Regions from separate parts of the Spongiactinospora sp. 9N601 genome, predicted to be linked through region 1. Evidence: riboswitches for the same ligand, from Rfam matches in the RefSeq annotation. Region 1 holds a riboswitch; each other region holds the start of a gene.
The links. A riboswitch is a leader RNA that binds a small molecule or an ion and turns the genes downstream of it on or off. The one in region 1 is predicted to bind cyclic di-AMP.

Region 1 (4,381 bases):
CTCGCCGGCCTGGCCTCGATCAGCCAGCTCTCCGCGTCCCGCTCCCAGTCGCTGACCGCCTTCGACTCGGCCACCCGCGACCTGGTGCGCAAGCGGGACGCCGCCAAGAAGGCCCTGGGTGAGACCGAGAAGGTGCTCGACGAGGTCAAGGGCGAGAAGAAGAAGGTCGAAGGGCTGGTCAAGGAGCAGACCAAGCTGCTGCGCCGGCTCGGGGCCTACCGCAACGGCGACCCGAACAGCCCGGGTGTCAAGTACACCGGCAGCGCCTCGGGCAACGCCCGCCAGGTGCTCAGCTTCGCCTTCGCCCAGATCGGCAAGCCGTACCGGTACGGCGGGACGGGCCCGGGCGGGTACGACTGCTCAGGGCTCACCCAGGCGGCCTGGCGCTCCGGTGGCGTGTCGCTGCCCCGGACCACCTGGGAGCAGTGGCGCTGGGGGGCGAGCCGGAAGGTCTCGATGGACGCCCTGCAGCCCGGCGACCTGCTGTTCAGCCACGGGCTCGGCCATGTCGGGATTTATGCCGGCAACAATAAGATGGTCCACGCGCCGCAGACGGGCGACGTCATCAAGGTCGTCAGCCTCGGCTCCTACGGCCTTGGTCGCTTCGTCGGAGCCATCCGCCCTTGATCGTGCCCGGTCGCGCGGGGGTGCCGCCGGCGCCCCCGCTGCGCCGTTCCTGGCGGCTCTCGCCGGGAGTGACGAGAGTCTGCACAGGCGCATGGCGGGCGTGGTAAGTTGAAGACGTTGCAGTTGTGGTACCCATAAGATTACTTGTGCACCTGACGCGTTGTGACAGCTCAGGTGCTTTTCTTTTTCCGGGCGTCTCCGGATGGGGGTCATCGCGGCGACACGGGGTTCGCACGGTGCGGGCTTCGTCTCTGCACCTGTCAGAAGGAGAAACGACATGAGCACTACCGGAACCGTGAAGTGGTTCAACTCGGAAAAGGGCTTCGGCTTCATCGAGCAGGACGGCGGCGGCGCCGACGTCTTCGCTCACTACTCCAACATCGTGTCCCAGGGCGGCTACCGTGAGCTGCACGAGGGCCAGCGCGTGGCCTTCGACATCACCCAGGGGCAGAAGGGCCCGCAGGCGGAGAACATCGTCCCCGCCTGACACCGGGTCGGACGGCGGGCCGCGCGAGCGTGCCCGCCGGGTAGATCACGGCCAGGTCGCACGAGCGGCCTGGCCGTTTTCTTTTGCCCTCTTTCAGGGCCTCGGCCCCCGGCGCGGTGGGCCCCGATGATCGAGCGGGCATCGCCGGCCAGGGCGATGTAGATCAGCCCGAAGCGGTCGGCCGCCACTCCGGGGAGGAGGCCGATCGTCCGGCTCCTCCAGGCGCGCTCTGGCCGCTACGAGGCCGCAGGGCGGCACGGGCCGCTCATCGTCGCTCTGGACGGCCTTGGGTGGCAGCCCTGTCAGGACGGTGCCTTGCTCTCGCTCGCGGTGTGGCCGAGGTCGTGGTACCTGCTCGAACGGCGGCGGCTCGCGCGGGACGCGGCCTCTGGTGACAGCGAGGGCGGCCTCCATGGCGTCGCGCTCCCTCGGGTGGTCGTCCGGGACGCCCGCGTGGACGGCCCGCTCGTACGGCTTTCCGGTCCGCTCGATGCGGCCTCCCGCCGGCACCCGGTCGCCCTGTCGTCGCTCCTGTTCGGTGGGACTTCCAGTGGGACTGGAGCCTAGCACGGCTTACCGCGCCCTTTGCGGAGTTCGCGAAAAACGCCTCTCGTGACGGGAGTGAAGATCGTGAGCCACGGTGGCCATATGTGATCTCTGTTACATGATTCACCGATATGTGAGCAGTGTCACATCGGGCGCCGGGAACCCCATGTGGCGCGGGGGATTCGAGAGATCAACGAGGGCCTTTTCGATCTCCGCGCTTTGTCGGCCCTTTGCCGGAATATGGCGATGGGAGTACCTTCTCGCATCGCGGCGAACATGCCAAGTCGCCGCACGACATCGGCCCGGATCCGCCGGTGTCGTTTTCTGAATGGCGAGATCCGCTTGGTCACCGCCCGTCCGCCGCGACGCGTGCCGTACCCCCCGATTCCGGGTGGTGACCCTGCCGAATCCATGCAGACATGAGGCATGGAGCCGGGGACCCAATGGGCCCGTCCCGCACCGAGCGTTTCGCTGCGGGAAACGGCCTGGGGTGAATCGGCGCATGAGCGCCGTAGGGCGAACTTCCCCGCCCGAATCCGTCAGCTAACCCGGTAGGCGTTCGTGGAAGAGTTGAGGAGCGATCCTGTCCGCATCCGTGTATGATTCACGGCCGTCTCACCGTGTCCGCCTTTCCCTCGGCGGCGCGGCCCTCACCGTCACCGCCTCGGTGGTGACGATGTCGCTGCAGGCCACTGCGGCGGAGGCGACGGCCGCCATCGAACCGACCGCCATGCAGACCGACCCGGCGGAAACGCCGTCCCCCGCCGAGGCGGAGAGCGAGAATTCCGCGGTGCCGGCGGCCAAGAAACTCAGCAGGGCCGCCACACAGCGGATCAAGGCCGCCAAGGCCGTTTCGGTGGCCAAGAAACAGGTCGGCGACCCCTATCGGTGGGGAGGTAGCGGCCCCAGCGCCTTCGACTGCTCTGGCCTCGTTCAGTTCAGTTGGAAGAAGGCCGGAGTGCGTCTTCCCCGGGTGACGTACAGCCAGTACACCCGTATCAAGAAGAAGGTGTCCTTCAAGAACCTGCGCCCGGGAGATCTTCTGTTCTTCCGCGGTAAGGGACACGTCGGCATGTACGTCGGCGACGGCAAGATGGTCCACTCGCCGAGCAGCGGAAAGACGGTCCGCGTCGAGAAGCTGAGCGGCTGGCGCAAGGCGAGTTTCAGCGGCGCCGTACGGCCGGGCCTTTAGTTCCGGCGGCGCTTTTTCCGGAGACCGCCGACGCGAAGGCGGCCCCGTCCTTCCGTTCCCCTCCGGTGGGACGGGGCCGCTTTTTCGTGATCGACGGTGATCACCCGCATTTCTCCGCAATCGTGGAAATCCGGCGCGGCGGCAAAGACCTGGACCCGCCGTGGAGACGCTTCCATCCGCTTGAATAGGCTCCACTGCCGGCCGGCGGACACGGCGTGGACGCGCAAGTGTGGCCCCGCGACCGGCCGATCCTGGAGAATGCGCTACTAGATGTGGCGCCGGCGGGGGGAGTGGCTGACGTGCGGGGGTTGCGCGCGGCATGGGCCGCACTGGTGGTGCTCGGCCTGGCTCTCGCCGGGATCGTCGCGGTGACGACGCCGTGGCGGGCGCTGCCGCCGGGCGCGCCCGAGGTGGCCGCCGATCCGGCCCGTGACTTCACCGCGGCGGAGATCGCCCGGTCGCAGGCGTTCGACGCGGCGCTCAGCGCGCCCGCCTATCTGTCCCTCGCGCTCGGGCTGGTCTTCGCCGTGGTGCTGGTGGCGACGCCGTTCGGGGCGCGGGTGGTGGGCCGCGTGCCCGGTCCCTGGTGGGTCAAGGCGGTGGGCGGCGTGGTGGCGCTCACGGTGGTGGTGGAGCTGCTGCGGTGGCCGCTCGGCGTCTGGTCGGAGACCTACCTCCGCGAGTACGGCCTTTCCACGCAGACCTGGCTGTCCTGGAGCGCCGACCGGCTGAAGAACACCGCCGTGAGCACGTTGCTCACCGCGCTCATGGTGGTCGTGCTGATCGCGCTGGCGCGGCGGTTCGCCCGTTGGTGGATTCCGGCGGCCCTGGGCGCGTTCGCGCTGACGCTGGCCGCCTCGTTCGTCTACCCCGTCGTGGTGGAGCCGATCTTCAACGACTTCCGGCCGATGCAGGCCGGGCGGTTGCGCGATGACCTGCTGGCCATGGCCGGCCGCGACGGCGTGCCGGTGGACGACGTGCTGGTCGCCGACGCCTCCCGGCGTACCACGGCGCTCAACGCGTACGTGTCCGGGTTCGGCGCGACCCGCCGCATCGTCGTCTACGACACGCTGCTCAAGGCCCCGGAGAACGAGATCGAGCTGATCGTGGCGCACGAGCTGGGTCACGCCGAGCGCGACGACGTCCTTTCCGGCACCCTGATCGGCGGCCTCGGCGCGGCCTGGGGTGTGATCCTGCTCTACCTGGTGACCTCGGCCGGCGCGCCGCGCCGCCGCGCCGCCGTGCCCTCGATCGCCGACCCCCGGGCGGTCGGCCTGCTGATGGGCCTGATGAGCCTGGCCGCCTTCCTGTCCGGCCCGGGCCAGAACCTGGTCAGCAGGCACATCGAGGCCAGGGCCGACGTCCACGCGCTGGACCTGACCCGCGACCCGGGCACGTTCGTGGCGATGCAGCGGCGGCTGGCGCTCACCAACATCGCCGACCTCGACCCCGACCGGTTTGAATACCTGCTCTACTCCTCCCACCCCACGGCTCCCCAGCGGATCGCCGCCGCCCGTTCGTGGGCGCTG
Region 2 (4,381 bases), on a different contig from region 1:
CGCAGCGCGAGGTCGTCCTCGACCACCTCGTGCCCGCCGCCGACGCACTCGGTCACATCGTCGCCGGTGAACTCGATGTGGATGCCGCCGGGGTGGGTGCCCAGCGCCCTGTGCACCTCGAAGAAGCCGGTGACCTCGTCGAGCACGTCGTCGAAGCGCCGGGTCTTGTGCCCGCTCGGGGCCTCGAAGGTGTTGCCGTGCATCGGGTCGCACACCCAGCCCACGATCGCGCCGCCCGCGGTGACCTTTTCCACCAGCGGGGGCAGCGCGTCCCTGATCTTCTTGGCGCCCATCCGCGTGATGAACGTGAGCCGGCCCGGCTCGTTGTCCGGGTTGAGGCGCTCGATCAGCGCGAGCGCGTCCTCGGCGGAGGTGGTCGGCCCGAGCTTGACGCCGATCGGGTTGCGGATGCGGCTGAAGAACTCCACGTGCGCGCCGTCGAGGCCGCGGGTGCGCTCGCCGATCCAGACCATGTGCGCCGACACGTCGTACGGCAGGCCCGTGCGCGAGTCGATCCGGGTGAGCGCCCGGTCGTAGTCCAGGATCAGCGCCTCGTGCGAGGAGTAGAACTCGACCGTGTGGAACTCCTCCGGGTCGGCCCCGCAGGCGCGCATGAAGGCGAGCGCCTGGTCGATCTCCCTGGCCAGCCGCTCGTAGCGGCGGCCGGCGGGGGAACCGGCCACGAAGTCCTGGTTCCAGGCGTGTACCTGGCGCAGGTCGGCGTACCCGCCCTTGGTGAAGGCGCGGCAGAGGTTGAGCGTCACCGCCGCCGAGTGGTAGGCCCGCAGCAGCCGCCACGGGTCGGGCGCGCGGGACTCGGGCGTGAAGTCGAAGCCGTTGACCATGTCGCCCCGGTAGGCGGGCAGCTCGACGCCCTCGCGCACCTCGGTGGGCTTGGAGCGGGGCTTGGCGAACTGCCCGGCCATCCGCCCGATCTTGACGATCGGCACCTTGCCCGCGTACGTGAGCACTATCGCCATCTGCAGCAGGGTCTTCAGCTTGTTGCGCACCGCGTCGGCGGTGGCGCCGGCGAAGGTCTCGGCGCAGTCACCGCCCTGCAGTACGAACGCCTCCCCGCGGGCCACGGCGGCCAGCTCGCTCTTGAGCTGGTCGCACTCCCCCGCGAACACCAAGGGCGGAAGGCCGGCCAGCTCGGCCACGACCTTGTCCAGCTCGCCGCGGTCAGGCCAGTCGGGCTGCTGCGCCGCGGGCAGCTCTCGCCAGGAATCCAGATGGATCGATTCTGCGCTCACGGCATATCAGGCTATTGCACAGGACGGGGTCAACCAGCCAGATGTCCGCACAATGAGAAAGCTCTTTGTACGCCGGAGCCCCGCCGTATACCCCCGCCGCCCGAGCCGGCCGGTCAGCCGGGGATGAGGGTGGGGGAGGCGGCGGCGCCCTGGGCGCAGGCGGCGTTGGGGTAGTGGGCGTGGAAGCCGACGATGCGGCCGTGCCAGCTTCCGCGGATCTCGACGCGGACGGGGGTGTGGCCCCCGACGCAGCGGGCGGATCGGTAGCGGGTGCGCAGCACGCCCAGGTCGCCATCGATGGCCCGCAGGTGGTCGCAGGCGGTGCGGGCCTCGGGGTGGGTGCCGCCGTCGGGGTCGCAGAACAGCGACCAGTGGCGGGTGTGGTCGGCCATGAGGTCGTGCCGGGTGATGCCCAGCATGGACTGGGGGACCTTGGCCTGTGCGGGGAAGGCGGCGGCGAGGGCGGCGGCGGCCACGGCCGCCGCCGAGAGGGTGACCACGCCGCGGACCGGCGGGCGGGCGGTTGACACGGGCCACCTCCTAGCGGTAATACTCACAGTCACTTTACCACTACGAGGAGTTCTCATGAAGCGCTCCCGCCGCCCGCGCCCCGCGAGACGGAACGGCCCCGTGCCACGGGGTCACCGTGGCACGGGGCCGTAGGGTTCCGGGGTGGTCCCGCCGCCCGGGATCGGGGGCGTGGCCAGGTCGGGGCGAGGGTCAGGCGGCGTAGTCGGGGTAGCCGTAGCCGACCACCTGGCTGGTGGGCCGGGTCCGGACCTCTACCCTGCCGTTGCCCGTGTTGCCCTCGATGGTCTTGATGGTTCCGTTGCCGTTGTCCTGCACGACGAAACCGACGTGGTCGATGTCATCGAAGCGCTTGCCGCCGTTCCAGCCGAAGAACACGACCGCGCCCGGCTTGGGCGCCGTGCCCCAGCGCTGGTTCTCGCTGAACCACTTGGCGTGCGTCACGGTGTAGGCGTCCCATCCGACGGACGGACGGACGCCCAGCTCCTCGCCGACCCAGGAGACGAACATCGCGCACCAGGGCGCGTTGGCGTACGCGTTCACGCTGCCGCCGTCACGGGCGACCGTCTCCAGGGCTCGCGGAGAGGACATGTACCACTCATGGAACTTCGTGCCGCCGCCGGCGGCGTTCTCGCTGACGCCGACCTGTGAAAGGGCCAGGTTGATGACGTCCTGGGCCTTGACGGCCCGCTGGGTCTGGGTTGTGGCCGCCTTGGTGTCGGTGGGGGTGTCGGCGTGCGCGGCCTGCACACCGGTCAGGGCGCCGGCGAACACCGCGGTGCCCAGCGCGGCGCCGAGCAGTCGGGTCTTCCCGGCATGGGCGATCCGATGAAGGAACATAGGGGACTCCTTGCTTCCATGCCGCCTACCGGGTTAGCTGACGGGTTCGGGCCTGGAAGTCGGCCCTACGGCTGGCCGCCCGAAGGCGGGCCTTGCCGATTCACCCCATGGGGGAGGTTGGGTCCCCGGCTCCGCGTATCGCGGACTCGGCGGTTGCGCCCCGGCTGGAGGGGGTTCCTGCCGTGACTGGGCGCTATGCAGTTTGCAAACGTCGCGGCAACGCTCTGACCTGCGACGCAGGGGGGGCTCTGCCGCAAACTCCGTGAAAGGTAATACATGGTGACATACGAGGGCAAATCGGGCAAAGCTCCTACACACCGGAATCTCGTATTCCGGGTGTTCACTGAGGCTTCCCGGGCTCGTAATCCCCCGTGGCTAGGGTGATGACGTCGTGAACGGGTCATCACCCGGCGTGGAGGAAGGTCGGCGGCGCCACGTGCGGGAGCAGGGGTCGGCCGTGGCCTGGGTGGAGTCACCGCTGCAGATGCTCTGCGCCGTGGAGGCCCACCATGCGGGCCTGCTCGGAAGCGGGACGCGCATCGTGCCGCGGGCCAAGCTCCCTGCCCTCGCCGCCACCCGACGTGAACTCAACCGTCTGGGCCTACCTGCGCATTCCGTGATCGATTCAGCCCAGAGCGAAATGCCGCGGCCCTCGCGCGGCGGCACCTGGGTGGTGGGCGACGCCTTCTCCGGCAAGGTCCAGTTGCGCCTGCTGGCCGGTACGGGTCGCCGCGTGGTCATCGTCGATGACGGCCTGGCCACCATCCGCCTGCTCGAACTTCTCAGCGGCCACGCCCTGCCGCCCCTGCTGCGCGCCCGTCCGGTGGGCTCCGGCCCGGTCCGCGGCCTCCTGCGCGCGGCGCTGGGCAGGGCCGCCGGCCTGCGGCTGCGCCTGGCCGCCCGCCGGGGCAGGCTCTCGGTGTTCACCGCGCTGCCCGTGCCCGCCGAGCTGGCCGACGCCGTACGCGCGACCGGCGCCGAGCTGCTGACCCACGACTTCCCATGGCTGCGCGCCCGGCCCGACGAGCCCACCCAGCCGGGCGAGCGCACCATCGTCCTCGGCACCTCGCTGGTCCGCAACGGCCTGATCCACCGCGACCCCTACCTGTGCTGGCTGGCCGGCCTGGCCGAACGCAACCCCGTCGCCTACTTCCCGCACCGCCGCGAGGACCCCGCCGACCTCGACCTGGTCAGGGGACAACCGGGCGTCCACGTGTACGACGGCGGGGCCCCCGCCGAGATCACGCTGCGCGGGCTGTCTCAGGGACAGCGCGTGGTGAGCCTGCCGTCCACGGCCGTGACCTCGCTGCGGGTGCTGCTGTCCCCGCGCGGCGTGCCCGTGGAGACCGTTGATGTGCCCGACGAGTGGTGGACCGCCGACGCGGCGCCGTCCCTGCGTTCGCACCTGCAGATGTTCGCTCATCACGATCACGGCACTCACGACATTGGAGTCACATCTTGAAAGTCCTGGCGGTGGCCGACTCGGACTCGTATCTGAAGTGGGCCGCGTGCCTTCTCGACGGGCTCCCCCCAGGTGACGAGGCACTGCTCACCCTGATCAGGACCCCGATCGCGCCCTCTTCCGGGCAGATCGCCGCGGCCATCGCGGGGACCCGCGCCGCGGCCGGGGAGGGCCTGCCCGAGGTGCTCACCGCCCGGCGGCTGCGCCGGGCCGCCGAACGCTTCGCCCCCGACGCGGTACTGCTGGCCTGCACCGGCCCGGTGGTCGACGTGCTGTGCGCCGAGACCCTGGAGGGACT
Region 3 (4,381 bases), on a different contig from region 1:
GTGCTCCTGATGGGCTTCGGGGTGCGGGTCAGTCAGCCCGTGGTCGACGTCGTCACGGAGTGCGCGAAGTCCGAGGCCGCGTACCTGCAGAATCCGAAGTGCGGTCCGGGCGACAAGCCGAGTCCCGCGGCGGCGGCCAAGCTGCGGCCGGGCGACCGGATCGTCTCGGTGGACGGCAAGCAGGTCGCCACCTGGGACGCCGCCTCGCGGGCGATCCGCTCCTCCGGCGGCGGGCCGGCCCTGATCGGCATCGAGCGGGCGGGCCGCCCGCTCACCGTGACCGCGAACCTCATCCCCCAGGACCGCGAGAGCCTGGACGAACGCGGCAAGATCGAAAAAGGTGTCGGCTTCCTCGGCGTCAGCCCGGTCGTCACGTTGGAACGCCAGAGCATCGGCGCGGTCGGCGTCTACATGGGGGAGCTGACCGCGGCCACGGCGGGGGCGCTGCTCCGGCTGCCGGAGAAGATGGTCGGCGTGTGGGAGGCCGCGTTCTCCGGCGAGAAGCGCGACCCCAACGGCCCGATCGGCATCGTCGGGGCGGGCCGCATCGGCGGCGAGATCGCCGCCTCCGAGGCGCCGGTGCGCGACAAGATCGCGTTCTTCGTCCAGTTGCTGGCCGGGTTCAACCTGGCGATCGGTGTGTTCAACCTGCTCCCGCTGCTGCCGATGGACGGCGGGCACGTCGCGGGCGCGCTGTGGGAGGGCCTGAAGCGCGGGTTCGCCCGGCTCACCCGGCGGCCCGCCCCTGGTTACGTGGACATCGCCAAGCTGCTGCCGCTAACGTACGGCGTGGCGGCGGTGATGGTCGTGATGGCGGTCCTGCTGGTGTACGCCGACGTGGTGAACCCGGTCCGCCTGTCGGGATGAGCTTATATGTAGGCTACACACAAATGATGGTAGCCTGACAGCGTGGAAGCACAGCGGACCGCGCCTGGTGTCGCGATCGACGTCGCCCTGTTCCGGCTGCGCCGGATGTGGGCCAGGCCGCTTCGCGCGCGCAAGGCCGGCGACCCGGCCCGTCCCATCCAGATGTCCAACGTGATGGTCGTCGGCGCGGTCTCCCGGCTCGGGAAGGAGTCCGCCGAGGTGACCGTGGGCAACGTCGCCGAGCACATGGACGTCGACCCCTCCACCGCCAGCCGGCTGGTCAACGACGCCATCGCGGCGGGCTTCGTGGAGCGCGAGCCGTCCCAGATCGACGCCAGGAGGGTCAGGCTGGTGCCGAGCGCGGCGGGGCGGCGCGTGCTCGACGCCGTCACCCGCCACCGCCGGGCCTACCTCGACAGCCTCATGGCCGACTGGAGCGAGGAGGACCGCGCGGCCTTCGCGCGGCTGATCACCCGCTTCGCGGAGGCGGCCGGAGCCCGCCCCGCCGACCCGGCCCGCCTCGACCACGTGATCGCCGAGGCCCTGGCCGGCTGACACCTAGTGCATCGAGATGTGCACGTGGTCGAAGTGGTTCTGGGTGATGCTGCCGCGGTTCGACATCCCGCGCCAGCCCGAGCCGCCGATCGTGTAGATGCGCTGCTTCCAGATGACGTACTTCACGCCGATCTTGCCGCCGTTCTTGATGGCCCACAGCGCGATGGCGTCGCCGAGCGACTGCCGGGCTGCGGAGGGCATGGTCCCGCCCGTGCTGAGCATGAAGTCACACGCCCGGCCCAGCGGGTGCTCCCCGCCGCCACCTGACCGGTAGCACCCGATCGTGGAGGTCAGCTCGAAGCGCTCCTTGATCTCATCGCGCATCACCCGGGTGCGGGGCGTGATGTTCTCCGCGCCGGTCGGCAACTGGGGAGCCCAGGTTCCGTCGCCGCGCCTGCCCACGCCGGTCGGGATGAGCTTGTCGAGCCGCTTCTCGATCTCGTCGATCAGGTCCTCGGCCTCCTTGCGCCGCTTTTCGACGTCGTCGGCCTGCTCGGCGATGCGGGCGGTCAGCGCCGTCGCCTCCTGCGCGGCCTTCTTCCGCTCGTCTCGCGCGGTGGCGAAGTCCTTCAGGTAGGCGGCTTCCTCGGCGGCCATCTGGGTCAGGACGGCCGCGCCGCCCATCCCCTGGCCGAACATCAGCGTGGGCAGGCTGGTGTCGCTGCCCTGGTAGCGCATCCCGGCGATGTCGCCGATCCGGTCGGCGGCGCCGGCGAAGGCCGACTCGGCCGAGGCCAGCCGCGTCTTGGCCTTCTTCTCGGCCTTCCTGGCGCCGGCGAGTTCGACGCGCTTGGCGTTGTACTGCTCGATCAGCCCGTCCACCTTCTTGCCGAGCTTCTTGAGCTGCGCTTTCAGCTCGGCCTTGCTCGGCTTGGGGGCCGCGACCGCACCGGCCGCGGGAAGCAGGGCGAAGCTTCCGGCGGTGGCCAGCGCGCAGGCCGCGGCGACGGCGCGGGCGCGCCAGGGACGGGACGCGGGGATCGACGTGCGGGACAACGTGGGGGACGATGCCGCCACGCACACTCCTCTCCTGTACGCCTACCGGGTTAGCTGACGGGTTCGGGCAGGAGGGTGCCCTACCACGGACGGGGGGCCGCCGTGGATTCACCCCAGGTGCTTCTGGGTCCCCGGTTCCCGGGCGAGGCGCCCGGGATTAGGCGGTCGGCCGTTGCGGCCGCTGCGTGTGGATAGTAGTGGTAAACGCATGGCAATGCGACATCAAACCGGAATGATCTGGTAATCAGGTTGTGACCATGGCACGCAACAGCCGGGCGGCTTCCTCGGGCGACACGTCATTGACGAACGCGCCCATCGCGGACTCCGACCCGGCCAGGTATTTCAGCTTGTTGGACGCTCTGCGGATGCTGAACAGTTCCATGTGGAGGTGGGAAAGTTCCCGCCCGGTGGCGACCGGCGCCTGGTGCCAGGCCGCGACGTACGGCATGGCCACCCCGAACAACCCGTCCAGCGCGCGCAGCACGCCGGTGTAGAGCGGACCGAACGCCGCCCGCTCCGCCGCGTCCAGCCCGCGAAGGTCGGGCACCCGGCGGTGCGGGTAGATGTGCACCTCGTACGGCCAGCGCGCGGCGGCCGGTACGAACGCCGTCCAGTGGTCGTTCGCCGCGACCACCCGCACCCCCGCCTCCCGCTCGGCGGCCAGCACGTCGGCGAACAGATTGCGCCCGGTGCGCTCGGCGTGCCGGGCGGCCACCTCCAAGGTCCGGCGGGTCCGCGGCGTGACATAGGGATAGGCGTAGATCTGCCCGTGCGGGTGGCCGATCGTGATGCCGATCTCCGGCCCGCGGTTTTCGAAGACGAAGACCTGCTCGACGCCGGGCAGCGCGGACAGTTCCGCCGTACGGTCGGCCCAGGCCGCCATGACCAGCTCGACCTGGCCGGGGGCCAGGTCGGCGAAGGACGCGTCGTGGTCGTCGGTGAAGCACACCACCTCACAGCGCCCGGTCCCCGGCCGCGCCTCGCTCAGCCCGCCCACCACCGGGTGCCCGCCGGGCTGGTCAGAGAAGGACGGGAAGCGGTTTTCGAAGACCACCACGTCGTAGGAGGCGGCCGGGATCTCGGTGAGCCTGCCCGGTTCGGACGGGCACAGCGGGCACTCGCCCGCCGGAGGCAGGAACGTACGGCCCTGCCGGTGGCCCGCGATGGCGATCCACTCGTCGGTGAGCGGGTCGCGGCGCAGCTCGGAGGCGGGCGGGCGGGGCGGCAGGTCGCGCTTGTCCGGCGCGGCGCGGTCGGCGTCCTCGCGCCGGTCGAAGTAGATGAGCTCGCGGCCGTCGGCCAGCTCGGTGACGGTGCGCTTCACAAGCTCTCCCTCGTGTCCGCGGGCTCCCGGGCCGCGATGATCAGCTCCCCGGCGGAGGCCGCCAGCTCGTCTCTGGCATGGGCGGGCAGGCCCTCGTCGGTGATGACCACGTGGGCCTCGGCCAGCTCGGCGATGGTGCTGATGCCCACCAGCCCCCACTTGGTGTGGTCGGCCGGGACCACCAGCCGCCGGGCGCAGCCGACCAGCTCGCGGTCGGTCTCGGCCTCCAGCAGGTTGGGCGTGGTGAAACCGGCCCGCGCGCTCATCCCGTGGACGCCGAGGAACAGGGTGTCCACGTGCAGCTGGCGGATCGTGGCCACCGCCACCGGGCCGACCAGCGCGTCGGAGGGGGTGCGGACCCCGCCGGTGAGCACCACCGTGCGGTCGGCGCGCGGCACCCGGTGGAACACGTCGGCGACCCTGATCGAGTTGGTGATCACGGTCAGCTCGGGGACCTCGACCAGGTGGCGGGCGAGGGTCCAGATGGTGGTGCCGGCCGACAGCGCGATGGCGGTGCCGGGCCGTACCAGCCGGGCCGCGGCACGGGCGATGGCGTCCTTCTCCGGCTGCTGGCGGGCGGACTTGGCGGTGAACCCGGGCTCCTCGGTGGAGCCGGGGCCGGTCGTGGTGGCCCCGCCG
Region 4 (4,381 bases), on a different contig from region 1:
CGCCGCCGAACTCTCCCGTCGTCGGGTTGTAGGAGGTGATCAGGAGGCTGCTCAGGATCAAGCTGAGGATGAAGTTCACGACGCCGAAGATCGCGCCGTCGATCAGCCTCGCCACGAGCCGCTGCCACCACTCGGCCAGCGGGGCCGTCGGCGCCCCGTAGCCGGGCGCGCCCCACGGCTGCTGGCCGTAGGCCTGCTGCTGCGGGTAGCCCTGCTGCTGAGCGTACTGCTGCTGCTCGTAGCCCTGCTGGCCGTACTGCTGGGCGTGACCCTGGTCGTAACCGGACTGCGGGTAACCCTGTTGCTGCCCGTACTGAGCCTGCTGTCCGTAACCCTGTTGCTGCGGGTAGCCCTGCTGCTGGCCGTACTGCTGCTGCTCGTACCCCTGCTGCCCGTACTGCTGCTGGCCGTAACCCTCCTGCTGCCGGCCATAGCCCTGTTGCTGGCCGTAGTCCGGCTGCTGCTGGGCGTACTGCTGCTGCTCGTACTGCTGCTGCCCGCCGTAGCCCTGCTGCTGCTGCGGGTAGCCCTGTTGCTGGCCGTACTGCTGTTGTTCGTAGCCCTGCTGGCCGTACTGCTGCTGCTGCCCGTATCCGGGCTGCTGGCCGTACTGCTGGCCATAGTCCTGGCCGTACTGCTGGCCGTACTGGGGCTGCTGCGGGTTGGATCCGGGGTCGGCCCGGTAGCCGCTCACCATGGTCGCGTCAGGATCGGAAGGCCCGCCCTGACCCTGCTGGTAGTGGCCGTAATCAGGGTTCCCCGACGATCGCGCCGCGTGGTTGCGCTCGGGGTCGTCCTGCGGATACGGCGGTTGTCCCGTGCTCACCGCGTCACCTCGCTTCGACTGCGCATGCGGCGTCGTCAGGCGCACATGCATTGGCTGCTGCACAACGTATCGATATAGGGATCAACAGTCACCTTTCCCCACGGTCAGCCCCTGGGGTCCGCCTCAAGGTGCAGGAGCATTCGCGTGTTGCCCAGTGTGTTGGGCTTGACATGTTCAAGATCGAGAAACTCCGCCACACCCTCGTCGTACGAGTCCAGCAGCTCCGCGTAGACCTCGGGGGCCACCGGTGTGCCGTTGATGGGGCGGAATCCGTGTTCCGCGAAGAAGTTCACTTCAAAGGTCAGACAGAAGACGCGTTCAAGGCCGAGGTCGCGGGCCGTGGCGATGAGCGCGGACACCAGGCGATGGCCGATGCCGTACCCCTTGAACGCGGGATCGACCGCCACCGTGCGGATCTCCGCCAGGTCTTCCCAGAGCACGTGCAGGGCCCCGCACCCCACCACTCTGCCGTTCAGTTCGGCCACCCAGAACTCCTGTACGTCTTCGTACAGGGTCACCGTGGCCTTCTTCAGCAGCCGCAGCCCCGCACCCGAGTAGATGTCGACCAGCCGGCGAATCGCGCGCACGTCAGCGGTTCTCGCCCGCCGGACGATGACCTCACCGCGTGCCCTCTCGTGCCCCTCGCCACGCGTGACAGGCCCGCCGGGCCCCTCCGTGACCTGCTCCATGGAGGTCCAGCGTACGTGCTTCCCCCTTCCCTTTACGGCTCCCCCGTAACTCAGTCCCCGATCGTAACGAGACACGATGAGCGACATGCCGGTCACGGTGAGATTCGTGATGCTTCGACATGTTCCGCCGTACGGCCCGGCCGCCCGACACAAGCCGCGGACCTGCCTAAACACCCACAGACCCAGACAAATCAGCAAATATGATCATCAGAAGTCGTGATCTCGTCGTGATACTTCGGTTGTGAAAGCTCTACAGACTTCGTGGTTCTGGTTGAGCGCGAACCACATGTGCACTAATGTCCAGGCCGATGTCAGCCATCGCTGACCGCCGAATCCCCTGCGGGGAACCGGGGACCCACCACGCCCCTGGGGTGAATCCGAGCCGGCCGTACGGCGGCCCGGTAGGGCTCCTCCGGCCCGAACCCGTCAGCTAACCCGGTAGGCGTCGATGAGAGGAGCTGGTCGGTGACGCGCACGCGCAGCCGTGGCGGAAAGCACGCGGGTGGCAGTGTTCGTTCCGGTTCGGGCGGCGGCGGGCCGCGGCGCAGGGGGCCCCGAGAAAGCGCGGAAACGGCTTCTGAGGGCACGGGGAGCACGGGCAGGCGTACCGGCCTGGCCCGCCTCGCGGTCGTCACGGCCGCGTTCCTGGCGCTGAGCATCGGCACGCCGCTGATGGCGGCGACCGCCGATCCCAAACCCTCGCTGAAGGAGCTGTCGGCTCAGGTCGAGAAGCTGCACGAGGAGATCGGCACGCTGACCGAGCGGTACAACGGCGAGCGGGTCAAGCTGGCGCAGGCCAAGCGGGCCGCGGACCTCGCCAAGAAGACGCTGGCGACCAGTGAGTCCGACCTCGCGGGCAAGCGCCAGAAGGCCCAGCTCCTGGCCCAGAACGCGTACATGAGCGGCGGCCTGGGCCCCGCCATGGCCCTGGGCGCGACCGGCGACGCCGACGCCTTCCTCGACCGCGCCGCCACCACCTACGCGCTCGAACAGCAGCAGGGCGAGCAGGTCGCCCAGGTCACCAAGGCCATGGAGACCGCCGAGCGGGCCCGGGAGAGCGCCAAGGCCCGGACGGCCGAGGTCACCGAGCTGGTCGATGAGATCGAGGGCAAGCGCGACAAGATCAGCAAGCTGGTCGAGCAGGCCGAGAGCGACCTGTTCAAGGAGGCCATGCGGCGCTCCGGCAGTTCGGCGGGCAGCCGGGTCAAGGTCGAGGTGCCCATCCCCGGCGACGGCAAGGCGGCGCAGGCCGCACGGTACGCGCTCACCCAGCAGCTCAAGCCGTACGTCTGGGGCGCCGAGGGCCCCAACGGCTTCGACTGCTCCGGCCTGGTTATGTGGGCATACCAGAAGGTCGGGATCAGCCTGCCGCACTACACCGGCGACCAGTGGACGGCCGGCGCCCATATTCCCCGGGAGGAGCTACGCCCGGGCGACCTCGTGTTCTTCTACAGCGACCTGCATCACGTGGGCATCTACATCGGTGGCGGGATGATGGTGCACGCCCCCCAGACGGGTGACGTCATCCACATCGCCCCCATCGGCAACCGGCCGTATGCCGGGGCCGTGCGGATCGCCGACTGACGCGCTCCTCCGCGGGTCTTACTGGGCGGCCCGAGTGCCGTGTCGTGCGGAGGCGCGGGTGAGGGTCTGCGCCGGGTCTGACGTCGGATACGGGCCCGGTCGGCCGTTTTCGGCCGTGTGCGGTGTTTCCGGCCGACTGTGCGGAGTCCGGCCGGGAAGAGCAGGCGGTGACGTCCGGTCAGTGCGGGACCGGCGGCGCCGCCAGATCAGATGAGTTGACGACGTGCCGCCCAGGCGACCGCCTCGATGGCGGTGGCCACGCCGATGCGGTCGCAGATGCCGCGCAGGCGGCGCCGCACCGTGCGGCCGCTCACATCGAGCCGGCGGCCCACGCGGTCAACCGTGACCCCTTTCGCCAGCTCGGCGAGCAGGAGCAGGTCGTCGTCGCTGAGTCCGATCCCATGCACCTCCGTAGTGTCATCGTCGTGAAGGAAATCCACTCTTGGATAAGCCATCGGAGCCCCCTTCAGCCAACCACGGAACTCGACGATGCCCGGCGTGAGTGTGGTCTGTCTCTCGTCGTCGTCGTGAACGGTAAACGGGATTGAGAAAGGTCGTCAAGCGGCGACGGTCATATGAGTAGCCCACGCTATTGACATAGCGCTCGCTATGTGGAGTACTCACGATATGGGACCGCCTTTACGGTTGACCCGGGCGGCGGCCAAGGCCCGCACTCGTGAGCTGCTACTGGCCGCAGCCGCCCAGGTCTTCGCAGAGCACGGGTACGCCGGGGCCTCGGTGGACGAGATCGCCGCCCAGGCCGGTTACACGATCGGTGCGCTCTACTCGCATTTTTCCGGAAAGGATGAACTTTTCCTCACGTTGTTCGACCTTCATGCCGCAGGTCATCTTCGCGACATCGAGGAAATCATCCGGCAATGTACCGACGATCCAGACTTCGCCGCATTGGGTGACTATCTGGCCACGCTCGCGGACAACGACTCGTGCCGCTGGGCCCTGGAATCGGAGTTTCGCCGTCACGCAATGACACGACCCGAACTCATGGCGCGTCTGGCCGAACGCCGGGCCGCCGGTCAGACGGCGATAGCCGGGCTCATGCCCGGCCGGCGGCCGGGCACGGCCCAGTGCGCCGAGGACGACGCGGCGCTGGTGATCACCCAGTTGGAGGGGCTGATCCTGCAACGCAGGCTGAACCCGGCGTCGGTGCCGCCGGGTCTGTTCGCCGAGGCGCTGCGGCGGTTCTTCCCGCCTCCCACGTGGGCGGGCGCCGCAGCCCTCTGAAGCGCCTTACGAGGTGGGCTTGACCAGCGGGAAGAGGATC

Region 2: it holds a riboswitch for cyclic di-AMP, as region 1 does, so the genes downstream of both, ACH34R_RS31110 (CHAP domain-containing protein) here and ACH34R_RS01750 (C40 family peptidase) in region 1, are expected to answer to the same signal.
Region 3: it holds a riboswitch for cyclic di-AMP, as region 1 does, so the genes downstream of both, ACH34R_RS25590 (coiled-coil domain-containing protein) here and ACH34R_RS01750 (C40 family peptidase) in region 1, are expected to answer to the same signal.
Region 4: it holds a riboswitch for cyclic di-AMP, as region 1 does, so the genes downstream of both, ACH34R_RS17790 (NlpC/P60 family protein) here and ACH34R_RS01750 (C40 family peptidase) in region 1, are expected to answer to the same signal.

What each region holds. Positions count from the first base shown of each region.
Region 1 covers NZ_JBIRBB010000001.1:411,267-415,647, reverse strand. Annotated here, with positions in the region: gene ACH34R_RS01765 (NlpC/P60 family protein) at 1-627, shown strand, start outside; gene ACH34R_RS01760 (cold-shock protein) at 905-1,114, shown strand; gene ACH34R_RS01755 (hypothetical protein) at 1,430-1,681, shown strand; cyclic di-AMP (ydaO/yuaA leader) riboswitch at 2,052-2,233, shown strand; gene ACH34R_RS01750 (C40 family peptidase) at 2,337-2,852, shown strand; gene ACH34R_RS01745 (M48 family metallopeptidase) at 3,152-4,381, shown strand, end outside.
Region 2 covers NZ_JBIRBB010000014.1:216,501-220,881, forward strand. Annotated here, with positions in the region: gene ACH34R_RS31100 (class II 3-deoxy-7-phosphoheptulonate synthase) at 1-1,253, opposite strand, end outside; gene ACH34R_RS31105 (SSI family serine proteinase inhibitor) at 1,367-1,783, opposite strand; gene ACH34R_RS31110 (CHAP domain-containing protein) at 1,974-2,621, opposite strand; cyclic di-AMP (ydaO/yuaA leader) riboswitch at 2,629-2,783, opposite strand; gene ACH34R_RS31115 (hypothetical protein) at 3,013-4,083, shown strand; gene ACH34R_RS31120 (DUF6716 putative glycosyltransferase) at 4,080-4,381, shown strand, end outside.
Region 3 covers NZ_JBIRBB010000010.1:353,771-358,151, forward strand. Annotated here, with positions in the region: gene ACH34R_RS25580 (M50 family metallopeptidase) at 1-867, shown strand, start outside; gene ACH34R_RS25585 (MarR family winged helix-turn-helix transcriptional regulator) at 910-1,422, shown strand; gene ACH34R_RS25590 (coiled-coil domain-containing protein) at 1,426-2,439, opposite strand; cyclic di-AMP (ydaO/yuaA leader) riboswitch at 2,443-2,592, opposite strand; gene galT (galactose-1-phosphate uridylyltransferase) at 2,663-3,742, opposite strand; gene ACH34R_RS25600 (DeoR/GlpR family DNA-binding transcription regulator) at 3,739-4,381, opposite strand, start outside.
Region 4 covers NZ_JBIRBB010000007.1:80,453-84,833, forward strand. Annotated here, with positions in the region: gene ACH34R_RS17780 (RDD family protein) at 1-826, opposite strand, end outside; gene ACH34R_RS17785 (amino-acid N-acetyltransferase) at 931-1,440, opposite strand; cyclic di-AMP (ydaO/yuaA leader) riboswitch at 1,832-1,975, shown strand; gene ACH34R_RS17790 (NlpC/P60 family protein) at 1,981-3,099, shown strand; gene ACH34R_RS17795 (LuxR C-terminal-related transcriptional regulator) at 3,306-3,506, opposite strand; gene ACH34R_RS17800 (TetR/AcrR family transcriptional regulator) at 3,727-4,341, shown strand; gene lysX (bifunctional lysylphosphatidylglycerol synthetase/lysine--tRNA ligase LysX) at 4,348-4,381, opposite strand, start outside.